2 regions of the Mumia qirimensis genome follow, and region 2 is predicted to be linked to the other one. Evidence: riboswitches for the same ligand, from Rfam matches in the RefSeq annotation. Region 2 holds a riboswitch; the other holds the start of a gene.
The links. Region 2 has a riboswitch for thiamine pyrophosphate ahead of AB3M34_RS20240 (ECF transporter S component). Riboswitches for the same ligand answer to the same signal wherever they lie in the genome.
Positions count from the first base shown of each region.

Region 1: linked by a shared signal. The riboswitch ahead of thiO (glycine oxidase ThiO) and the one ahead of AB3M34_RS20240 (ECF transporter S component) in region 2 are both predicted to bind thiamine pyrophosphate.

Region 1 is NZ_CP162023.1:960,217-963,716, reverse strand. It holds gene AB3M34_RS04625 (LysR family transcriptional regulator) at 1-500, opposite strand, end outside; gene AB3M34_RS04620 (EamA family transporter) at 573-1,508, shown strand; TPP riboswitch at 1,475-1,584, shown strand; gene thiO (glycine oxidase ThiO) at 1,578-2,747, shown strand; gene thiS (sulfur carrier protein ThiS) at 2,744-2,944, shown strand; gene AB3M34_RS04605 (thiazole synthase) at 2,949-3,500, shown strand, end outside.
Region 2 is NZ_CP162023.1:4,231,738-4,235,237, reverse strand. It holds gene AB3M34_RS20255 (cupin domain-containing protein) at 1-284, shown strand, start outside; gene AB3M34_RS20250 (SGNH/GDSL hydrolase family protein) at 393-1,136, shown strand; gene AB3M34_RS20245 (ankyrin repeat domain-containing protein) at 1,202-1,579, shown strand; TPP riboswitch at 1,594-1,714, shown strand; gene AB3M34_RS20240 (ECF transporter S component) at 1,704-2,357, shown strand; gene AB3M34_RS20235 (ABC transporter ATP-binding protein) at 2,354-3,500, shown strand, end outside.

The sequences.
Region 1 (3,500 bases), 1.4 Mb from region 2:
ACGTGCAGGCGGGTCGTCGCCGGGTCGGGCACCGCGAGCACGGAGTGACCGAGGACCAGGTCGTGGTCGGCGGTCGCAGCCGCGAGCTCGTACTCGGCGAGATCGAGGTCGCTGAGCCGCAGCGTGACCCCCGGAGCCTCGACGGCGAGGCGGGGCAGCAGCGGTGCGAGCAGCATCTCCGCCCCGCTCGGGAATGCCGTGACCGTCACCTCTCCGGTCACGCCGCCGCGGAACTCCTCGAACCTGGCCCGGGTCCGCGCGACCGCCTCCGCCACCTCGACCGCACCGTCGGCGAGCAGCGCGCCGGCGTCGGTGAGCCGGACCCCGCGCCCCTCGCGCACGACCAGGACAGCGCCCAGGTCGCGCTCGAGCGCCTTGATCGCCTGCGAGACGGCGGAGGGTGTCCGGTACGTCGCGTCGGCGACCGCGGTGATGCTTCCCCGCTCAGCGAGCTCGCGCAGCATCGCCAGCTTCTCCACGTCCATCCCGGCGGTTTCCATGAAGGAACGCTACAACGTCAGCGAAGCAATAGTCGCTTGTGCTTCATCCTGGTTCACCCGCACGCTGGTCCGGTGACCAACCGCGACCGCTCGCTCGCCGTGCTCGTGGCGATCTGCTGGGGGCTGAACTTCATCGCCATCCACGCCTCGCTCGAGCAGTACCCGCCGATGTTCTGCGTCGCGCTGCGCTTCGGCCTGCTGGCGATCCCGACGATCCTCCTCGTCCCTCGTCCGGACGTGCGCCTGCGCTGGCTGATCGGCTACGGCGTCGGCTTCGGCATCGCGCAGTTCGTCTTCCTGTACGCCGGGATGCGTGCCGGGATGCCCCCCGGTCTCGCGTCGCTGGTCCTCCAGGCATCGGCACCGTTCACCGTCGTGCTCGCCGGCGTCCTGCTCCGGGAGCGGCTGAGCGGACGCCAGGTCCTCGGCATCGTCGTCGCGATCGTCGGGCTCGCCGGCGTCGCGTGGCACCGCTCGCAGACCGCGGCGCTCCTCCCCGTCGTGCTCACGCTGCTGGGCGCGCTCGGCTGGGCGTTCGGCAACCTCGCCAACCGGCAGGCGCGTCCCTCGAACCCGCTCCACCTCACGCTGTGGATGTCGGTCGTGCCGCCGCTTCCGATGCTCGCGGTGGCGCTGATCGTCGAGGGCCCGGACCGCATCGGCGAGTCCCTCGCCACGTCGTTCACGGTCGAGGCGCTGCCCGCGGTGCTCGGCATCGCGTACACCGTCGTCATCGGCACGGTGCTCGGGTCGGGCCTCTGGACGATCCTGATGACGCGCTACCCGTCCAGCACCGTCGCGCCGTTCTCGATGCTGGTCCCGGTCGTCGGGATGAGCGCCAGCGCCCTCCTCCTGCACGAGCGGCTCGACCCGGTGGAGCTGGTGTTCGGCGGGGTCGTGATCGCCGGTGTGCTGCTCGGATCCACGCAGTCGCGGCGACGGTTGACTCCGCCGCCTCCCGACGCCTACGGTGCGGACGTCCCCACGGGAGCCCTGGCCAAGGGCTGAGAGGGAGCCGATGCCGCTCCGACCGTCGAACCTGATCCGGGTCATGCCGGCGAAGGAAGGCAGGAGCAGGTGCCCTCGTCCGTCCCCAGCGTCGCCGTCGTCGGCGGCGGAGTCATCGGGCTCACCGTCGCGTGGACGCTCGCCCGTCGTGGCCACCGCGTCACCGTGTACGACCCCGTGCCCGCGCGCGGCGCGTCCTGGGCTGCCGCCGGGATGCTCTCCCCTGCGGGCGAGGCGTGGTTCGGCGAGGAGTCCCTGCTCCGCCTCGGGCTGGCCTCCCTCGATCGGTGGCCCGCCACCGCTCACGACCTCGAGGCCGATGCCGGGTGGGGGCCCGAGCTGCGCTCCGAGGGCACGCTCCTCGTCGCCGCCACGGACGACGATGCCGGCACGCAGGCCCGCCTCCACGCGCTGATGGCCTCGGCCGGGATCACGCACCGCCTGCTCTCTCGTCGCGAGGCGCGAGCGCTCGAGCCCGCACTCCACCCGGGGATGCACTCGGTCACGGAGGTGCTCTCGGACCACAGCGTCAACAACCGGACGCTGGTCGCGGCCCTGCTCGCCGCGTGCGCGCGGCGAGCAGTCGCCTTCGTCGAGGACACGGCCGACGTCATGACCGACACCGGTACGGCGACCGGAGTCCGTACGCGTCGGGCCGGACGGCACCGCCGGCACGAGGTCGTCGTGGTCGCCAACGGCGTGGGACTGGCCGACACCGCCGGCGTGCCCGGCTGGCTGCGCACCGCCGTCCGCCCGGTGAAGGGCGAGATCCTGCGGGTCCGCACCGACCGCCCGGCGCTGCAGCGGACCGTGCGCGCCGACGTCCGGGGGCGCGCCGTCTACCTCGTCCCCCGCGCCGACGGCGAGGTGGTCGTCGGCGCCACGAGCGTCGAGCGTGGGTACGACACCGCGGTCACCGCCGAGGCCGTCCACGACCTGCTCCACGACGCGACCGAGGTCGTGCCGGAGCTTCGGGACGCCACGTTCGTCGAGGCCACCGCCGGGCTCCGCCCCGCCGCACCCGACCACGTGCCTCTCGTCGGGTGGACGGGCGTCGACGGGCTCCTCGTCGCGAGCGGGCACCATCGCGGCGGGATCCTGCTGGCGCCGTGGACCGCTGACGTCGTGGCCGCACTCGTCGCCGGGGACGAGCCGCCTGCCGGCTGGGATACCACCGATCCCCGCCGCTTCACCGGGCCGGCCGGCGCCGGTCTCGCCGATCTCCAGGAGACTCGATGACGATCCGGCTCAACGGGTCCACCCACGACCTGCCTGGTGCGACCACCGTGCTCGGCCTGGTCGACGCCCTCGCCATCGGGCGGACCGACGTCGCCGTCGCCGTCGACGGCGCGGTGGTCCCCCGGTCGCAGTGGGCCGGCCACCTGATCCGCGACGGCGCCGAGGTCGACGTCGTCACCGCCGTCCAAGGAGGCTGACCTCGTGCACGAGAGCGTCCCAGACCCGCTCGTCGTCGCCGGGACCACGATCGAGAGCCGGATGTTCCTCGGGACGGGAGGGATCCCCAACCCCGAGGTGCTCCGCCGTTGCCTCGCCGCGAGCGGGAGCGACCTCGTCACCGTGTCGATCCGTCGTGTCGGCGCCGACGCGCCCGGGTCTCTGCTCGACGTCGTGCGCGAGCACGGTGCCCGGCTGCTCCCCAACACCGCGGGCTGCCGGACGGCGCGCGAGGCGGTCCTCACCGCCCGGCTCGCGCGTGAGGCCCTCGGAACGTCGTGGGTGAAGCTGGAGGTCGTCGCCGACGACGTGACGCTCCTTCCCGACGTCGTCGAGCTCATCGACGCGGCGGAGACGCTCGTCCGCGACGGTTTCGTCGTGCTCCCCTACACCAACGACGACCTGGTCACGGCGCGTCGGCTCGCCGACCTCGGGTGCGCAGCGGTCATGCCGCTGGGCTCACCGATCGGGTCGGGTCTCGGCATCACGAACCCGCGGGCGATCGCGGCGATCGCCGGTGCGGTGGACGTCCCGGTC
Region 2 (3,500 bases):
ACGGCCCCGACCTCGACGACGTCGTCGCGGGCTCGCCGACGACCGCAGTCGCCGAGCTCGCCGCGCTCGGCGACACCCGGGTGGGGATCTGGGAGCTCACCGCAGGCGTCGTCCGCGACGTCGAGGCCGACGAGGTGTTCGTCGTCCTGGCCGGCGATGCGACGGTGCGCTTCGAGGACGGCAGCACCATCGCGCTGCGACCCGGGGTGATGGTGCGGCTCCACGCGGGCGACCGGACCGTCTGGGAGGTCCGGGCGACCCTGCGTAAGGTCTACGTGGTCTGAGGGGCGCCTCGCGACCTGCGTCACGTCGATCGTCACGAGTCGGCATCAGAGTGGGCGATCTGCCCTATTTCGTTCGTACGGGGCGCGTCGGAGAGCGACCATGTGTGGGTGACCCCGTCCTGGACCGCCCGGCCGCGCCTGCTCGGCGCGCGCCGTCGTACGCGGTTCGTGGCGGCGCTCGTCCTCGCGCTGGTGTCGGTCCTGCTCGTGCTGGACGTCGGCGCGGACGCGAGCGGCAGCGAGGCGGCGCGGTGCGCGCGGTTCGCCGCCGACGCGCTCGACCGCCGCTCGGAGCCGGTGCTCGGGTCGGGTGACCGTGTCGTCGTCATCGGCGACTCCTGGTCCGCGGGACTCGGGCTGGACGACCCCACCGAGGCCTGGACGTCCCGCGTCCCCGGACGCGTGTCGGTCGATGCCTTCTCCGGCTCCGGCTACAGCCGGCTCGCGAGCCCGTGCGCCGGTGCGTGGTTCGCCCGACGCGCGTCCCGCGCCGTCGCCGGAGGCGCCGACCTCGTCGTCGTGGCCGGCGGGCTCAACGACGCCGACCAGCCGGTCGCCGCGCTCCGCTCCGGGTTCGCCCGGGTGATGCGTGCGGTCGAGGGCCCGCGCGTCGTGGTCGTCGGTCCCGCGTCAGCACCCGCCCGCACCGACGGTGCCCGTCGGGTCGACGAGGTCCTCGCGGCGCTCGCCAGCCGCTACGACGCCGCGTACGTGTCGACGATCGGTCTCGACCTCGACTACCTCGACGACGGGCTGCACCTCACGGCCCGAGGTCACCGCGAGCTGGGCGACTTCGTCGCGGGGCAGCTGGCGGCGCTCGCGGCCGGCGCTCAGGAACGGACACCGTTGTAGCCGAGCTGGTGCCCGCGCTGTCTCGAACCTGTCCCGACGGGGTACGCGCAGGTAAGGTCACCCTCATGACCGGTGGATCCAGCAACGAGGCAGACGAGGTCGCGGCCCAGCTGTTCGACATGGTGCGCGCCGGCCAGGCCGACAGCCTGCTCTCCCACGTCGAGGCAGGCGTGCCGGTCAACCTCACCGACGCCACCGGCAACTCCTTGCTGACCCTCGCCGCGTACCACGGCCACGCCGACATCGTGCAGCGCCTCGTCGACGCCGGAGCCGACGTCAACCGGCTCAACGACCGCGGTCAGAGCCCTCTCGCCGGGGCGATCTTCAAGGGCGAGGAGCTCGTCGTCTCGGTGCTGATCGGGGCGGGCGCCGACCCCGATCTCGGTGAGCCGTCGGCTCGTGCGATCGCGGCGATGTTCGGCCGCGAGAGCCTCCTCACGTAGGCGCGATAGAGTCGGCCGTACGACAGGGGAGCGCACGGTGCCGCACGGCACGGAGCGCTGAGAGTGCGGAAGAGCCGCAGACCCTCCGAACCTGATCCGGTTAGCACCGGCGAAGGGAGTCATCATGGCTGATGCCGTACGCCCGAGGACCCGTCCCCGCCCGCTCCGCAGCGCGTGGACCGAGTCCGTCCACTACCGCACGATCGACCTGGTCACGGTCGCGATGCTCGGCGTCGCGATCGGGGTCGTGTTCTGGGGCTGGAACCAGCTGTACGCGGTGGTCAGCACCGCGTCCGTCTTCGCGTTCCCGCCCAGCATCGGGCTGATCTCCGGCCCCTGGCTCCTCGGCGGCGTGGTCGGCGGGCTCGTCGTCCGCAAGGCGGGCGCCGCCTTCGGCACCGAGGTGATCGCCGCGATGGTCGCGCTCCTGCTCGGCAACCAGTGGGGGATGTCGTCGATCCTGTCCGGGGTGGTGCAGGGCATCGGCGCCGAGATCGTGTTCGCGATCCTGCTGTGGCGCCGGTGGGGCGTCGTCGCCGCCGCGCTCGCCGGCACCGTGTCGGCGCTGTGCGCGGTCGCGTACGAGTGGAACGTCTACTGGGCCGACTGGGGCACCGACTGGAAGCTGGTCTACGCCGCCTTCTTCGCGCTTTCCGGTGCGGTCGTCGCCGGGGTCGGCGGGTGGTTCCTCGTCCGTGCGCTCGCGCCGACGGGTGCGCTCGACGCGTTCGGCGCCGGTCGCGAGTACCACGACCGCGACGCCCGCTCGTCGGCATGACCGCGGACGCCACCGCCGTACGACGGGGGTCGGCGCACCTCGAGGGGTTCGGGTGGCGGCCCCTCGGCCGCCGCGAGCCCGTCGTGCACGACCTCGACCTGCAGATCGAGCCGGGCGAGCGGGTGCTCCTCGCGGGACCGTCGGGCGCCGGGAAGTCCACGGTGCTCCGAGCGCTGGCCGGGGTGCTCGGCAGCGCCGGCTCCGGTGACGAGCTCGGCCAGGTGCACGTCGAGGGCAGGATCGGCCTCCTGATGCAGAACCCGGCCGACGCGGTGGTGGCCGAGCGGATCGGTCGCGACGTCGCGTTCGGGCTCGAGAACGCAGGCGTCGCGCGCGACGAGATCTGGCGGCGGGTCCGGCGGGCGCTCGAGGCGGTACGGCTGCCCTACGACGTCGACCATCCGACTGCTGCCCTCTCCGGCGGTGAGCAGCAGCGCCTGGCGCTCGCGGGAGTCCTCGCGAGCGACGCCGACGTGCTGCTCCTGGACGAACCGACGTCGATGCTGGACCCGCCCAACGCCGACGCCGTACGCCGCTGCGTGCTCGACGCCGTCGAGCGGACCGGTGCCACTCTGGTCGTCGTCGAGCACCGGATCGGCCCGTGGCTCGCGCACGTCGACCGCGTGGTCGTCCTGAACTCCGAGGGCGCCGTGGTCCGCGACACCGACCCCGCGACCTTCGCTGCCGAGCCCGCGGAGCTCGCCGCGCGCGGGGTGTGGATGCCGGGGGTCGGCGCGCCGACCCCCGAGGAACCGCAGCCGGCGCTCGTCGTCCCGCCCCGGGAGGTGCCGCACCTCGTCACCGATGCGATCAGCGTCGACCTGCGCCGTACGTCGATGCGGGGCAGCACGGTCACGCCGGCCCTCCGGGGAGTGACCACCGAGCTGTGGCCGGGGGCGGTCACGGCGTTCACGGGCCCGAGCGGTGCCGGGAAGTCGACGCTCGTGGCGACCCTGGCCGGCCTCGTGGCCCCGACGACGGGCGCGGTCTCCGGGATCGGCGGCAGCCGCCCGCTCCACCGGCTGCGCTCGCGCGACCTCGCCCGCCTGATCGGCTGGGTCCCGCAGAACCCCGAGCACGGGTTCCTCACGTCCCGGGTCCTCGACGAGGCGGCGGCGACGGGCGCGCGTACGGGTGTGACGG